DNA from 2 places in the Arthrobacter sp. 8AJ genome. Region 2 is predicted to be linked to the other one. Evidence: riboswitches for the same ligand, from Rfam matches in the RefSeq annotation. Region 2 holds a riboswitch; the other holds the start of a gene.
What was found. Region 2 has a riboswitch for S-adenosylmethionine ahead of BACI349Y_RS02555 (DUF1737 domain-containing protein). Riboswitches for the same ligand answer to the same signal wherever they lie in the genome.
Positions count from the first base shown of each region.

Region 1: another riboswitch for S-adenosylmethionine. It lies ahead of BACI349Y_RS12840 (bifunctional o-acetylhomoserine/o-acetylserine sulfhydrylase); the one in region 2 lies ahead of BACI349Y_RS02555 (DUF1737 domain-containing protein).

Region 1 is NZ_LR733289.1:2,747,546-2,750,664, reverse strand. Features, by position in the region: gene BACI349Y_RS12845 (VOC family protein) at 759-1,397, opposite strand; SAM riboswitch class IV at 1,559-1,673, shown strand; gene BACI349Y_RS12840 (bifunctional o-acetylhomoserine/o-acetylserine sulfhydrylase) at 1,718-3,040, shown strand.
Region 2 is NZ_LR733289.1:560,272-573,873, reverse strand. Features, by position in the region: gene pabB (aminodeoxychorismate synthase component I) at 1-1,598, shown strand, start outside; gene BACI349Y_RS02590 (multidrug effflux MFS transporter) at 1,742-3,007, shown strand; gene cls (cardiolipin synthase) at 3,060-4,535, opposite strand; gene BACI349Y_RS02580 (aminodeoxychorismate lyase) at 4,630-5,556, shown strand; gene BACI349Y_RS02575 (pyridoxamine 5'-phosphate oxidase family protein) at 5,616-6,080, shown strand; gene BACI349Y_RS02570 (TetR/AcrR family transcriptional regulator C-terminal domain-containing protein) at 6,119-6,823, opposite strand; gene BACI349Y_RS02565 (hypothetical protein) at 7,046-7,300, shown strand; gene opgC (OpgC domain-containing protein) at 7,439-9,907, opposite strand; SAM riboswitch class IV at 10,076-10,191, shown strand; gene BACI349Y_RS02555 (DUF1737 domain-containing protein) at 10,205-10,480, shown strand; gene BACI349Y_RS02550 (rhodanese-like domain-containing protein) at 10,477-10,887, shown strand; gene BACI349Y_RS02545 (O-succinylhomoserine sulfhydrylase) at 10,888-12,096, shown strand; gene BACI349Y_RS02540 (HNH endonuclease signature motif containing protein) at 12,161-13,600, shown strand.

The sequences.
Region 1 (3,119 bases), 2.2 Mb from region 2:
GAGCTCGCCGGGGGTGGCGCCGCGGGCGGGCTGGGGTGCGTCAGGGTCGAAGAAGTGCGCCGCCAGCGACGCCGCGCCCTCAGTGGTGAGGACTTCGGTTTCGTCGGCAATGATGCGGGCGTGCTGCCAGGACATGTCCCCGGCGGACAGTGCATCGAACACCAGCGGCAGGGAGCAGATCCGGCGTGAGTGCTCCACCAAAGCGCCCGCGGCCGCGGAGCTGATGGTCAGCACCCCGGCGATCTCCTCCACCACCGACATGTCCGCGTAAGTGCGGTCCTGGACAGTGGCGTCCGGCGGCGTCATCGCCTGCTGGAAGGCAACGGCTTCGGCAGTATCCAGCGCCTTCATCGCGGCGAGCTGCGCCTCCAGCCGGGCCGCAACCTCCAGCCGTTCCAGCCGGATCTCATACCGCCGTTGAAGCACGTCAACACGGGAACCAATGCCGGCGCCGGCAGCCAGGGAAGTATCTTCGAAATCAAGCGCATCGAGAGCAGCAACAGAGGAACGAACACCCTCCAAAGCCACCTCAACACCACCGCTGATTCCCATAGCCACATCATGCAACGAGGCACTGACATTCAAAGTGTGCGCGGTTCATGCTGGCGTCCCTCATAACGGCGCAGGGGGCAGCTTCTTAAATTAATTCGGCCGCCATTGGGTGGTGACGCCGTTGTCACCACCCAATGGCGGCCGAAGTTTGCCCGGGCACAACCCGGGGACCTCCCCGAAGAAATCCGGGGAGGAACGGGGGAGGGTCAGATGGTGACGGCTCCGTTGGAGGTTTCAAAGGTGACCGAGAGGATGCCCGGGGTTCCGTGCGGGGCGACCCACTCCACCGCAACGTCCTCGAGCGGCTTCTCCACCGGCTCACCCAGCCACTCGGTGACGCGCGAGGCGGAACCGGCGATGGTCAGGCAGCTCATCTTGAGGTTGCTCTCGTACGCGTGGGACGGGTGGAGCGAGGGATCGCCCTCCCACTTGAGCATGTACGGCACCTGGGGATCGGCGATGAGGCCCAGGATGCCAATCTGCTTCCAGACCAGTTCGCGGCCGTCCGGGAACTTGCGGTTGCCGTTCACGGCGGCGCGGCCCAGGCGTTCCTCGAAGGGGGCGAGGTCGTCCACTTCGACGCACCAGCCCATCCATCCGCCACCAGCAGCGGAGCGGGCACGTACTGCCTGTCCGAACGGTGCCTTGTCCGATGCCGGGTGGTCCAGGACCTCAACGACTTCGAGGTACTTGTGGCCGGCGAGCGGGATGATCATATTCCGGGTTCCGAAGCGGGGGTGTACGCCACCCTTCACTGCCTCAACGCCGAGGGCAGTTGCAATACGTTCGGTAGTGGCCGCGAGGCCATCGTGTTCACAGGCGTAAGAGACGTGATCCATGCGCATGCGAACATCTTGGCACTTTGTGATCAGGCTCTCAGCTAAGGGTACCCTTACTAGCATTTGTGGCGCCCGGCGCCCCCGTTATTCAGCCGAGACAGTGGCCGGAAGACCATGTTCGTCACAATGCTGTCCACGGCAACCGTCCGGTTCCTAGACTGGGCCCAGGTCATGAGTGCCAGCGCCAAGCCCCGGCTCGCTGGCCGGCAACCCTCCATCCGCGGTGGGGTGCCCCGGGTGAAGACCTGGCTCTTCGGCAACAGCCGGGAGCAAGCGCGGCCCGTACTGCCGGTGAGCATGCCGGGCCCATGTCAAAGGAGATTTGGATGTCCAACGGATGGTCCTTCGAAACCCGCCAGATCCATGCAGGCCAGGCGGCGGACAGCGCCACGGGTGCCCGCGCCCTGCCCATCTACCAGACCACGTCATTCGTGTTTCCCAGCGCTGAAAGCGCCGCCAACCGTTTTGCCCTGGCTGAACTTGCGCCCATCTATACCCGCATCGGCAATCCCACCCAGGACGCCGTCGAGCAACGGATTGCCAGCCTCGAAGGAGGCCTGGCCGCGCTGCTGCTGAGCTCCGGGCAGGCCGCCGAAACCTTCGCTGTCCTGAACATCGCCGAGGCAGGGGACCACATCGTGGCCAGCCCCAGCCTTTACGGCGGAACCTACAACCTGTTCGCGCACACGCTGAAGAAGTTCGGCATCTCGGTGACCTTCGTGGCCGATCCGGACAACCTGGACCAGTGGCGCGATGCCGTGCAGCCCAACACCAAGCTCTTCTTCGGTGAAGTGGTCTCCAACCCGCGCCAGGATGTCCTGGACATCGAAGGCATCTCCGAGGTGGCCCACCAGGCCGGAGTTCCTCTCATCGTGGACAACACCTTGTCCACCCCTTACCTGATCCGCCCGCTGGAGTGGGGTGCGGATATTGTCCTGCACTCGGCCACCAAGTACCTGGGCGGCCACGGCTCGGCCATTGCCGGAGTCATCGTCGATTCCGGCAAGTTCGATTTCGGCAAGGATCCGGAACGGTTCCCCGGCTTCAACACCCCGGACCCCACCTACAACGGCCTGGTCTACGCCCGCGATCTCGGTGAAGGCGGCGCACTCGGCGCCAATCTCTCCTACATCCTCAAGGCCCGTGTGCAGTTGCTGCGCGACCTCGGCTCAGCCGTCTCGCCCTTCAACGCGTTCCTGATTTCCCAGGGCCTGGAGACGTTGAGTCTGCGGGTGGAGCGCCACGTTGCGAACGCCACGGAAGTGGCGCGCTGGCTGGAGGCAAGGGACGACGTCGAATCCGTCGCCTACGCGGGGCTGCCCTCCAGCCCCTGGTACGAGCGTGGCCGCAAGTACGGACCCAAGGGGACGGGCGCCGTCGTGGCCTTCAACCTGGCCGGCGGGGCAGAGGCGGGCAAGCGCTTCGTCGACGCCCTGGAGCTGCATTCCCACGTGGCCAACATCGGCGACGTCCGCTCCCTGGTCATCCACCCCGCGTCCACCACGCACAGCCAGCTCTCGCCGGAGCAGCAGGTTGTGGCCGGCGTGCACCCGGGCCTGGTCCGGCTTTCCGTTGGCCTGGAGCACATCGACGACATCCTGGCCGACCTGGAGGCAGGGTTCCGGGCAGCCAAGGGCGCCGACGCGTAGCCCCAAACGCGAGCGTCGCAGCATGTGCCGGCCGGCAAACCGGGAAGTCACAACCAGTCATACTCTTGGCCTGGAGTGG
Region 2 (13,602 bases):
GATCAGCCCCGGCGGACCTCCTGAAGCTCCTCCCCTGCCTGCCGGCCCTGGCGCCTGTCCTGGCCCCGGAACTGTCCGCACGACGCGGACTTCGGCTCCATGCCGAGCGCCTGGATGCCCTCCCGGACGCACCGGCACTGTTCCAGTCGCTGTACGGACGGTCGGCCAATGCCGTCTGGCTCGATTCCTCCAACGCTGACGCCGTCCCGGGCAGCGCCGGAGAAGACAGCGCAGACCCGGCGGCCCGGACTGCTGCGGAGCGCAGCAGGTTCAGCATCATGGCGGACGACGCCGGCACCTTCGGACAGTTCGTGACGCACCGTTCGGGAGTGAGCCTGATCAGCACGGGCTCCTCCACTGCCAGGGTCCCCGGCCCCTTCTTCCGCTGGCTGGACACCGTCTGGGGCCGCCGGGCCGTACGCACCCCGGACGGCTATCCCTGCGATTTCACCCTGGGCTGGCTCGGCTGCCTGGGCTACGAGCTGAAGCGCGAAACGGGCGGCAGTGACCTGTCCGCGCCCACCCCGGACGCTGCCCTGATCTTCGCCGGCCGGGCCGTGGTCCTGGACCATGCCGAAGGCGCCGCCTGGCTCCTGGCCCTTGACGCCCCCGACGCCGGCGAGTGGCTGGCGCAGGCCAGGGCAGCAGTGGAAGCCGCCGGCGGCGGCGCACGGCCGCCGTCGGATGGCCCGGCAGCGCAGGCCGGCGGCAGCACCGGCGTCGCGCCTTCCACAGCGCCGGCCTTCCGCAGCCGGGACACGGGTGCGCGGTACCGGGAGAAGATCACCGCCGCCCAGCACCAGATCGCCCAGGGAAACACGTATGAGGTTTGCCTGACCACCACGCTCGAAGCCAGGGTGCAGGCAGCGTCGCTGGATGCGTGGACCACCTACCTGGCGCTGCGCCGGAGGAACCCGGCCCCGTTCGCCAGCTACCTCCGGCTGGGAAACCTTGCCGTGGCCAGTACCTCGCCCGAGCGGTTCCTGAGGATCGCGTCCGACGGCGGCATGCGCGCCGAACCGATCAAGGGCACCCGGCGCCGGGCTGCGGACCCGCAGGAGGACAGCCGGCTGCGCGCGGACCTGGCCACATCCCTGAAGGACAGGGCCGAGAACATCATGATCGTGGACCTGCTGCGCAACGACCTCAGCCATTTCGCGGAGCCCGGTTCCGTGACGGTCAGCCGGCTCTGCGCGATCGAGAGCTATGCCACGGTCCACCAGATGGTCAGCACCATTGACGCCCGCCTCCTCCCGGGCGCACCGCGGGCCGAGGCAGTCGCTGCGTGCTTCCCTGCGGGCTCCATGACCGGCGCCCCCAAGATCAGCACCATGGCCATCCTGGACCACCTGGAGGCAGGTCCGCGCGGACTGTACTCGGGGGCCATCGGCTACTTCTCACTCAACGCGGCGGCCGACCTCGCCGTCGCCATCAGGACACTGGTGATCAGCACGGCCGGCGACGGGACGGCTGAACTCTCGCTCGGCGTCGGCGGTGCCATCACCTCGGACTCCGTCCCGGACGACGAATACGACGAAATACGCACCAAGGCCTACGGGGTCCTCTCCACCCTTGGCGCCGCATTCCCCGGCGACTGACGCCATCGGCTCCCCGGGGCATCCACTCCGCGGACGCCCGTTTAGGAAGACGCCCCCGGGGGTACGCCCCTGACCTAGCTGAACCGCCCAAGCCAGGCGGCGGACCCATCCCCGGGTGCTTCCACACAAGTTAGGTATGCCGCGTGACGGAACCGTCCCCTCCCCAGACCAGCAAGGCACCGCGCAGCGTCAAGTACGTTCTCATGCTTGGCGCCCTGGCCGCGCTCCCCGCCCTCACCACGGACATGTACCTGCCCTCACTGCCCGCCGTCGAGGCCGACCTCCACACCACCCAGACCGCTGTCCAGCTGACGTTGTCCGGAACCCTGGTGGGCGGCGGAATCGGGCAACTGGTGATCGGTCCGTTCTCGGACCGGTTCGGCCGGCGGCTTCCGCTGCTCATCGGCATCTCGCTGCACGTAGCCATCTCGCTGCTGTGTTCCCTGACGCCCAACATCGAAACGCTGACAGGGCTGCGCGTCCTGCAGGGCTTCTTCAACGCCGCCGCTGCCGTGGTGGCACTCGCGGTGATCCGCGACCGCTTCGTCGGCTCCGACGCCGCCCAGCTGCTGTCGCGGCTGATGCTGGTCATCGGCGTGGCTCCGCTCCTGGCCCCCACCGTGGGCCAGGGCATCGCCGGGCTCTGGAACTGGCGCGCCGTCTTCTATGCACTGGCACTCATCGGGCTGGTCCTGGTGGCAATTGTCTGGAAGTTCATGCCGGAAACGCTGCCGGGGGACAGCCGGAGCCCGGGCCACCCCCGGCACGTGGCGGGCGCCTACTGGGTGCTGCTGCGGGACAGGCACTTCATGGCGCTGGCCGTCATCCCCGGACTGGGGCTGGCCCTGATCATGAGTTACGTGGTGGGTTCGCCCTTCGTCTTCCAGAACGAATACGGCCTCACCGCCCAGCAGTTCGCCCTCGTCTTCGCCCTCAACGGCGCCGCACTTGTCCTCTCGGCCCAGCTCAACGCCGCCCTGGTCCGGAAGTTCCCGCCCGTCCGCATCCTGCGCACCGCCCTCCTGGTCCAGTTGAGCCTGGCCCTGGTGCTGCTCGGTGTGGTGGCCACGGGTGCCGGCGGCGCGGCCGGCCTGGTGGCCGGCCTGTGGCTGGTCCTGTCAGCCCAGGGCATGATCCCGGCGAACGCCTCCGTGCTCGCGCTGCACAACTACGGCCACATGGCGGGAACGGCGGCGGCTGTCATCGGGGCCCTGCAGTCCGGGGTCGCCGGACTGGTGAGCCCCATGGTTGGGCTCCTGGGCGGGAATTCCCTGTCGATGGCCAGCGTCATGATCGGCAGCTGCACCGTGGCGGTGCTGGTGCTTGCCCTGGGAACCCCCGCCTACCGCAACGGCGGCTGGCCTGAGCACGCCGGGCACGGCGACGGGCAACGGGTCAGTGCCGACTGACTGCTTACTGGACGGGGTCTTACTGGACAGGGTCTTACTGGACAGTGTCGTCTTACTGGACAGTGGCCGTCAGCCGGGCCACGTTGTCCACGTACCGGGCGGCGAGCGGCCGGTTGAGCCAGTCCGCGAGCTTGAGCTCGTGGGAGATGTCCCGGTAGGTATCCTCCACTGCCCGCATCTTGTTCACGATGTCCTCACCCAGCAGCATCACTGACACCTCCAGGTTCAGCGAGAAGGACCGCATGTCCATGTTGCTGGACCCCAGGACCGCTACCTCGTCATCGATGGTGAAGTGCTTGGCATGCAGCACGAACGGGGCTTTATAGAGGTAGATCCGTACCCCGGCTTCGAGGAGTGCCTCGTAATAGGACCGCTGGGCGTGGTGGACCAGGAACTGGTCCCCCTTCTCCGAGACGAACAGTTCAACATCCACGCCGCGCTGGGCCGCGGTGGTGATGGCGTAGAGCAGCGAGTCGTCCGGCACGAAGTAGGGGCTGCAGATGGAGATCCGGTGCTGGGCCGAATAGATGAGGGTGTTGAAGAGCCGGAGGTTGTTCTCCGTAATGAACCCCGGACCGCTGGGAACCACCTGGGCCGTGACGGTGCCGGGTTCCGGGTTCGCCGGGAGCTGCAGCTGGTGTTCCAGCGACTCGTCAGTCTCGCTCAGCCAGTCGGTGGCGAAGACGACGTTCAGGGTGGTCACGATGGGGCCGCGCAGGCACGCCATCAGTTCCACCCATTCACGGCCGGCCTTGCGGTGCCGCGGGTTGTTGTAGGAGGGCTCGATCAGGTTCTGCGAACCCGTGAAGGCGATCTCGCCGTCGATCACCATGATCTTGCGGTGGTTCCGCAGGTCAGGGCGGCGCCACTGTCCGTGGATGGGCAGGAGGGGCAGCATCCGCTTCCACTGGATCTTGCCCGCGCGGAGGCGGTTGAGCAGCTTCCGGTACCCCTTGATGCGCAGCGTTCCGATGTGGTCGAACAGGAGCCGCACCTCCACGCCCCGTTCGGCGGCTTCCTCCATGGCGGTGAGCAGGTCGTTGGTGACGTGGTCCGAACTCATGATGTAGAACTCGGCGTTGACGAACTTCTTCGCCTTCCGCACAGCCTGGGTCATTTCCAGGATGGAATCCGGATAGCCGGGGATCAGGTCCACCGAGTTTCCGTCCACCATGGGCAGCGAGCCCAGGGTGCGGTTGAGCTCAGCAGCGGACTTCACCCACTCCGGGCCGGGGTAGTCGCTTTCCGCATCCGAAAGCGCGGTGATGCCCGCCTGCACGCGTTCGTTGACCAGCTGCTGCTGTGCCCGCCGGCGGCTGGACAAGCGGAAATTGCCGAACAGCAGGAACAGGACGATGCCCACGAACGGAATGAAGAAGATACCCAGCAGCCAGGCCATGGCGGTGGTGGGGCGCCGGTTGCCGGGAATAATGCCCAGCGCCAGGATCCTGATGGCCAGGTCGGCGAAGCCCAGGAGCACCACCACCCATGTGGGCGCGGTGCCGGCAAGCGAAAAAGGCCACAACACGTCTAAAACCCCCGGGGAGATTGGGCCCCGGAGGACGGCTTCCGGCCGGTGCACTCTGCCCAGCTTATCCGCGGTACAGCACTAAGCTGGTGCCATGACCTCTCCAGCCCCCGTGGTTCTTGCCTTCCTCGATCCTGCTTACCCCGACGGCAGGGTGGCCGATGCCACCAAACCCCAGCTGCTGGTCACGGACCTGGGGGTCACCCGCGGCGACGGCGTCTTCGAAACCATGCTGGCCGTGGGTGGAACGGTGCGGAAGATGCAGGCGCACCTGGACCGGCTTGGGGGCTCCGCCGCAGCACTGGACCTGGCCATCCCGGACCAGGACGCGTGGCGGCGCGTTATTGCGGCTGCGGTGGCCCGGCACCGGTCCGAGAACCCGCCGGCAGACCCCGCCGCCGATGAACTGGTGGTCAAACTGGTGGTAACCCGCGGCGTCGAAGGCGAGGCACCCACGGCCTGGGTGCAGGCGTCGCCGGCCGGGGCTGCCGGCCGCAGGCAGCGCGAAACGGGCATCGACGTCATCCTCCTTGACCGGGGCTACGACAGTGATGTGGCCGAACGGGCGCCCTGGCTGCTCCTCGGCGCCAAAACCCTTTCCTACGCCGTCAACATGGCAGCGCTTCGCCATGCCCACAAACAGGGTGCCGATGACGTCATCTTCCTGTCCTCCGATGGCCGCGTGCTGGAAGGCCCCACGTCCACGGTGCTGCTTGCGCATGTGGAGAAGTCCGACGACGGCACAACAGTGAAGCGCCTCATCACGCCCCAGCTGGACAGCGGCATCCTGGCCGGGACCTCCCAGGGTGCCCTCTTCACTGCCGCCAAGGCGGCAGGCTGGGAACTGGGCTACGGTCCCCTGGAGCCCCGGGACCTCATGGACGCGGATGCGGTCTGGCTGATCTCCAGCGTCCGCCTGCTGGCGCCCGTAAACCGGATCGACGGCAAGGAAATCGGCACCCCGTCCGCCCAGAAGGAACTGACCGCCGAGTTGAGCGAACTTTTCGCCGGCATCCACTAGGCCGCAACAAGCGGCACAATCCCTTTTCCCACTCCCGCATCACCCGTAAGGTGTGGACCATGGACTCGCGAAACCTGCCGATTGAAAACCTGTCCTTCGACGACTGCTGGGAACTCCTCGACAATGACGCGGTGGGCAGGCTGGCCATCGTGGTGGACGAGCATCCCGAGATCTTCCCCGTGAACTACGCCGTCCACCTGCGCAGCATCGTCTTCCGCACCGCACCCGGGTCAAAGCTTTGGGGCGCCAGGATGGAACGGCCGGCAGCACTGGAAATAGACGGCTACGACCCCGCCTCGGAACAGGCCTGGAGCGTAGTGGTTCGCGGCGAAACGGAAATCATCGAGGACCAGGGCGTTAAGGATGCGGTGGACGCACTCGGCCTGGAACCGTGGCAGCCGGGCGAAAAGGCCCACTACGTGCGGCTGAACGCCAAAGCACTGACGGGGCGCCGGTTCCGCGTGAACCGGCCGGACATCTGGAACACCCGCCTGCAGGACCGGCGCCGCGCGTCCTTCGAATAGCGCCGCCCGGGCAATCCGCCGTCAGCAGGGCCCCGGGGTCAGGCGGCGGGGCCTGCCGCCTGCCGTGACAGCTGTGCTTCCAGCCCCGACAGCAGGATGCCAAGTCCCTGGTCAAGTTCCGCCTCGCCGTCGTACTCTGCCAGGGCGGGAGCAAGGGCACGCAGCTTGGGGAATTCCTTCGCCGGCAAACGGTGGAGCCCCAGGCGCAACAGCACCTCGTTCTCTTCCGGATCCACCACGTACTCCTGCAGCTCGTTCAGGATGTGCCCGTAGAGGAAGCCGTAGTAGGCGCGGTAGACGTGGAGGGCATCGGCCGGCGCGAATCCTGCCGAGCCCAGCAGGGACAGGATCTGTTCCAGCGGCCGCAGCGTGCCCAGGGGGCGAAGGCCCAGGGGCGTGGAAAGGGGCCGCGTGACCAACAGGGGAACCACATTGGGATGCTGCAGGGCGAGCGCCCGCAAGCTGTGGGCGATCTTCCGCAGCTGGGCTTTCCAGTCCGGGTCCGATGGATGGATGCTTAGCTGGTTGAGTACCAGCTCGGTAACCCCGTCCAGCAGTGCGGCGCGGTTCTCGGCGTAGCGGTAGAGGCTCATCGGATCCCGGCCGAGTTCCTGCCCCAGCCGGCGCATGGTCAGGGCCTCCAGGCTTTCGGCGTCCACCAACTCCAGGGCCTTGGCCAGCACAATGTCCCTGCTCAGCCTCGTTTTGGCCTGCCCGGGCTGGGAAGTGTTGGCGGAAGTCATCACAAAGGTCCTCACTGGCGGCCCTCGTCCCGAAGTAACTGGGACGGTTGCCTCATATCTGGTCTACAGGTAAAGTCTACATCGTAGACAAGATGAACTCTTGAGCTTTTCGGGACCTCTCAAGGAAAGCGGCTACACAATCCTTTGCCACCTTGTGCAGGGCATCGAGGTTCGCCGCTGGAGCCTACCGGCGGCACCACGCACCGAGCGAAGGGACGCCTCATGGCCAATTCGCAGTTTGATCTTTTCCTCCACGAAGCCACCTACGCAGACCATGCCTCGGAATCCAGCCTGGACCGCGACCGCCTCTACGGGCTGTACACCAGCTGGTGCTTCGTCAACGAGCAGCCCACCGGCACCGAGTCCAGTTTCTGGGCTGCCATGAAACACAAAGTCTCGGTTCGCCGCAACGGACTGCGCATGAAGGGGCCGGCCGCTGCGGACTACATCCTCAGCAGCTACCCGCGGCTTGTTTAAGGCCCCCCGGGCTGCCAACGGGCCGCAGGGTAACCAGCGGCGCACGATGACATGCTGTGGCACTTTTGTGCCGCAGCATTTTCATGCCCGGATGCACCCTGGAACCAGGCAAAGGAGCCGTCCCCCAGGCGGGAATCCCTAGGTGGGAATGATCCGGAAAAGGAACCTGGTGCGGACCATCACCCACAACAGGCCCAGGACCACGGCGTAGGCCGCGGTGTTGAGGAAGATGCTCTGCTGCTGGAGCGCCGGGATGTTTGTGACGACGGCGATCAGCACCACATGCATGATGAAGACATACAGCGTGGCGCGGCCCAGCGGAATCAGGAACCAGCCCAGGGCACGCTCCACCGGCTTCCAGTAAGCACTGAGGAACGCATAGGCGGCCACCACCAGGACCAGGACGTTGAACAGCCGGCCGGGCGCCAGGTAGGTCCGGCCGAAGAGTGCGTCATACATGGCCCGGTAGGAGGCGTCCGGCATGAGCGCCAGGCGGACGTCGTAGTTGTTGGCCAGGTACGGATTCCCCCAGGACAGGAAAGCCAGCGCAAACGCTGCCGCAGTGCAGGCCGCCACCACCCACGTGTGCGCCGACAACCACGCCACGATGCTGCGGCGGTAGTAGCCAACAACCAGGCCGAGGACGAAAAGCACCTGCCACACCAGCAGGGGAAACGAGTCCTCAAACTGGGATGGCAGGATCCTGAACCGGGTCACGGCGCCCACTGCGTACACGGCGAACGTCGCCAGCAAAACCCAGACGGCCTTGCCGCGGTTCAGCGCCGCAAGGATCAGCGGGCTGGCCAGCAGGAGCACCACATACAGGCCCATGACGTTGAACTGCCATGGACCGAACTGCAGCAGCACGATGGCCGGCAGCACCTGCGGCGGCACGGGGAACTGGAACAGCGACGACATGCCGGCGTAGAGGTCGTAGGTCCGGCCGGCACCGCCGTGGCCCGCGCCGCCGGTCCCCTGGTCCACGAACGTGGTCAGGGCCTCAGTGTGGAAGAACGGGAGCAGGGAAAGAAGGAAGACGCCGATCAGCACGGCCAGTGCGGTCACGTACAACTTCCCGGCCCGGCGGGACGTCAGGTCCACCACCCGGCCGAAGTCCTCCTTGGCCTTGGGCCCGTACACCATGCCCACCACCAGCCCGGAGAACAGGACGAACAGCTCCGCGCCTGACACGAAGCCCACCGCCTCCTGGGTGAGCAGCTGGAACAGTGAGGCCATGCCCAGGTGATTGACCACCACAAAGACAATGGCCAGTCCGCGCAGCAGGTCCACCCGCGAATCCCTGGTGGAAGGGTCCTGGTAGCTCCAGGACGTGGCGGTGTTGATCCGGCGGGGAACCTGCCACAGGGCCACCAGGAGGATGACCATGGCGGCACCAACGGTCCAGGGGGCGGCGCCGGAAAGCGTGTTGGCCCGCACGAAGGTACCTGTGGACGCCACATCCGTGACAGGTCCGGTGACCATCGGCGATGCCTTCAGCCTGTCCAGGGCGGCCTTGGCAATATCCGGGCTTCCGGTGAGCAGCCAGCTGATGCTTGCCACGCCGGTATCCCGCGTGCTGGTCCGTTCGTCCCACACCACGGCGGCCGTCCCGGCGAAAGCGGGTGACGTGGCAGTGGCCACCACCTGGTCCCACCAGCCCGTCTTGATGTCCGCCTCGGGCGCCCCACCGGACGCAGGGCTGTAGAAGGCCGAAGTCTGGAGGAGGAAAGGCTTTTTGCGTCCCTCCACGTAGGTGCCGTAGAAGTTTTCGCCGCCGGAGGCCGTCAGCATCTCCTGGAGTTCGCCCGGACGCGGCGTCGTGTTGACGGCGGCCCCGCCGGCAGTGTCGTCGTGATAGGCGGTCAGGCCCACCCAGTCCACGGCGTCATCGCCCGGGTAGTAGGGGGCATAGGCGCTGTCGCTTCCGTTCCAGGTCCCGTCCCCGTTCGTATCCAGGAGGGAAAACCCGTCGCTTCCCGGCTCCGGGGCATTCCGGTTCCGTTCAAAGGGGTAGTCCTTGCCCAGGTAAGGCGCCCACACCATGGCGGCCCGGCCGCCGTCGTCCTTCTTGAAGGCTGCCGCCACGGCCTGGAAAGCCTGCCGGTACGTGGCCGGCTGCTGGCCCCAGGCCACCCAGCTGGCATTCATATCGGGGGCGAACCGGACCAGCAGTTGGCCCTTGAACCCCGATGTCAGGTCGCGGACCTGGGCTGCGAACGCTTCCGCCTCCGCGGGGCCGAGCTGGTCCAGGGGCACCGACGGCTTCACCGTGAGCAGGGCGTGGGCGCCTTTGGCTGCAGTTTGCTGCAGGAAGCCGTCGATGTCATTCCGCTCCGATTCGCGGTACGGAATGGTGATGTCGTGGCCGAAGACGGCGGGGCCGGCGCCCAGCCTGTCGCTGAAGCCCGCGGCCGTATCCTCACCCCACTCGAGGACCGCCCCCAGCCACGGCTTGCCCTTGTCCGGTGCAGCAGGCGCCGCGTGTGCCGGGCCTGCCGGGACCACCAGGGCCAGTAGGACGATGAACACCGCGGCGAAAAAGGCTGCGATGGAACGCGGACGGTTCCGCGGGATGGCGGCGTGGTGGTGCCATACGTGTGCCCGCATGCTGACAAGGACCCCCCGGTACTCATTGCTCTGGATACGGGGCGGCGCCCCCGGTAAGAACTTTATCGGCCCATGGGCATAACCCGTGCCGTGACGCGGACGGCTCAATTACGGAACATGACGACGGCGGCGATGCGGCCGGGCGCGGCAGGTGTTACGTTTTTGGGGAGTAATGAGTACCGGCGCCAAGCCCTGACTTGCCGGTCGGCAACCCTCCCTTTCGCGGCGGGGTGCCTCAGGTGAATACTCGGCATATCGACCGATTCGAGCTGCAAGCGTGAGAGAAGGAGATCCGTCGTGTCCGACGCACCCGCCCTTGACGAAAGACTGTCCTACCGCCTGATTACGGGCGCGGACAACCGTGAATTCTGTGAGCGGATCTCCGCTGCACTCGCCGATGGCTACGTCCTGCACGGCAGCCCGGCGGCAACCTTCAACGGCACCACCGTCATCGTGGCGCAGGCAATCGTCCTTCCGGCCGCGATCGCTTCCGCCGACGCCGCCGTGGCCACCGCCGTGGACCAGCTCGATGCCGAATTTGAGGGCGAGTTCGACGGCGAGGGCCACGCATGAGCTACGCGGGAGACCTGACGCCGCAGGAAGCCTGGGCCAAGCTGGAGCAGGGCGCCATCCTGGTGGACGTCCGCACCGAGGGCGAATGGGCCCACATCGGCATCCCGGACACCAAGGCCACGGACAACGATCCCCTGTTCATCCAGTGGACCTTCCCCGGCGGCATCCCCAACCCGGACTTCGTCAAGGACCTCCAGGAGCAGGCGCCGGAGGATCCCCACGCGGAACTGCTGTTCCTGTGCCGGTCCGGCCAACGGTCCATCGCGGCCGCAACTGCCGCCACCCAGGCTGGCTTCACCGCCTACAGCGTGCTGGAGGGCTTCGAAGGCGAGCCCGACCGCTACGGCGAGCGGACCATCAATGGCTGGAAGAACCGCGGCCTCCCCACCAACCTCGGAAAGAACTAAGTGACCTTCAACCCAGACGCCCCCGGCTGGAACCCCGACACCCAGGCAGTCCGCGGAGGCCTGGACCGCTCCAACTTCCAGGAAACATCTGAGGCCATCTTCCTGAACTCAGGGTTCGTCTACGAATCCGCCGCGGCAGCTGAACGGGCCTTCACCGGCGAGGACGAGCGCTTTGTCTACTCCCGCTACGGCAACCCGTCCGTGGCCACCTTCCAGGAACGGCTCAGGCTGCTCGAAGGCACCGAAGCATGCTTCGCGACGGCGTCGGGCATGTCCGCCGTGTTCACCGCGCTGGGTGCCCTGCTGGCTGCGGGCGACCGGGTTGTGGCCGCCCGGTCACTGTTCGGTTCGTGCTTTGTGATCCTGAACGAGATCCTGCCACGTTGGGGTGTGGAGACGGTCTTCGTGGACGGCCCGGACCTGGACCAGTGGCGCGAAGCCCTGTCCCAGCCCACCACCGCCGTCTTCTTCGAGTCCCCGTCGAACCCCATGCAGGAGATCGTGGACATCGCCGCGGTCAGTGAACTGGCCCATGCGGCCGGGGCCACCGTAGTGGCGGACAACGTGTTCGCCACTCCCCTGCTGCAGCGCTGCGGGGACCTTGGCGCCGACGTGATCGTCTACTCCGGCACCAAGCACATCGACGGGCAGGGCAGGGTGATGGGCGGCGCCATCCTGGGCACCAAGGAATTCATCGACGGACCGGTGAAGCAGCTGATGCGCCACACCGGCCCCGCGCTTTCCGCTTTCAACGCCTGGGTCCTGACCAAGGGCCTGGAGACCATGGGCCTGCGCGTCAACCACTCCTCGGCGACCGCACTCCGGCTCGCAGAATGGCTGGAGGAACAGCCGGCGGTGAGCTGGGTGAAGTACCCGCTCCTGAAGTCGCACCCGCAGTACGGGCTGGCGGCAAAGCAGATGAGTGCAGGCGGCACTGTCCTTACCTTCGAGCTCGCTCCTTCCGGCGGACGCACGGGCAAGGAAGCGGCGTTCGCGCTGCTGGACGGGCTGCGGATCATCGATATCTCCAATAACCTCGGTGATGCAAAGTCCCTGATCACGCACCCCGCCACCACTACCCACCGCGCCATGGGCCCGGAGGGGCGGGCCGCCATCGGCCTGAGTGACGGCGTGGTCCGGCTCTCGGTGGGACTCGAGGACCCGGAGGACCTCCTCCGCGACCTGGAACAGGCGCTGAAGCAGATCTAGCGGGGGCGGGACCAGGTCCGCCTGGCCAAATACAGATGTCAGTGCCTCGTTGGATGATGTCGGTATGGGAACCAGCGGTGGTGTCGGGGTGGTGCTGGCGTCACTCGATGCCTCTGTTGCCGCCCTTGATTCGCTGAACCGTGAGGACTCTTTCCTTGCTGCCGGGGCGGGTGCTGGTGCCGGTGTGGATGTGCTGCAGCGGCGGCACGAGATCCGGCTGGAACGGCTGGAACTTATGGCGCGGCTGGAGGCGCAGCTCGCCGCGATGAAGGCGCTGGATACTGCCGAAGCCGTTGCCTTCCAGCAGGCGATGACGCCGCCGGACGCCTCGATCCAGGACCGTACTTACGCTGACCTGTCGGTGGTGGAGGAAATCGCCGGTGTCCTGACCATCAGCTCCGGCGCAGCAGGGGCGTTGGTGGAGCACTCACGCCGGATCTGCTCCCTGCCGCCCGTCATGAACGCCCTGTCCGCGGGCGCGATGTCGTGGCAGCACGCCCGGATTGTCGCCGATGAGACTGAAGGCCTCACCGCTGAGGACGCGGCGTCTCTGGTGGCGCATTTCTTCGACCCTGCCGCACCCCAGCCCGCCCGCGGCGCGGCCCCCGGCGGCCTCGTCCCGTCAAGGTTCCGGGCCAAGGTCCGTGGGTGGCGGGAACGCCACCATCCGGAATCGATCGAGAAGCGCCATGTGAAGGGGGTGGCGGATCGTCGGATGGAATACACGCCTGACCGGGATGGCATGGCCTGGGTCTCCCTCTACCTGCCCGGGGATACCGCCTGTGCCATCTGGAACCGGACCACCGCCACCGCCCGCGGACTCCAAGGCCCCGACGAAGAGCGCACCCTCACCCAACTCCGCCCCGACATCGCCGCCTCCCTGCTTCTCGGCGCCGGGAACACCACACAGACCGGGAAACCCTCCAAGGCCGGGAAGGTGCCCACCCCGCGGGCCGACGTCCTGGTCACTGTGCCGGTGTTCTCCCTCCTCGGAGCGACCGACGAACCGGCAATGCTGGACGGCTTCGGACCAATCCCGGCGTCCATGGCCCGCAACCTTGTCGCCGACGGGGCGGAATCGTTCTACCGGATCCTGATCGACCCCCGCGACGGCGCACCACTGGAGATCGGCCGGAAAAACTACCGGCTCACCGAAACCATCAAACGCTGGATCAGGCTGCGCGATACCAAGTGCACCTTCCGGGGCTGCACCAACCGCACCCCCGACAACGAAACCGACCACCTACAAGCCTGGCAACACGGCGGCACCACGGGAACCAGTAACTTGGCCCAGCTCTGCCCCAAACACCACCGGCTCAAACACCACACCAGATGGACACCGGACCCGGCCAACAAGAATGAACCACCCGGCTGGACCTCACCCACGGGCAGGCACTACAACCCAGAACACCAGGATGCCGAACCAACCCACTGGCCCCCGGGCATCCTGCCAACACACCGAAGCCCGCTGGAACAGGTCCTTCTACAGCGCCTCGCTACCTAGCA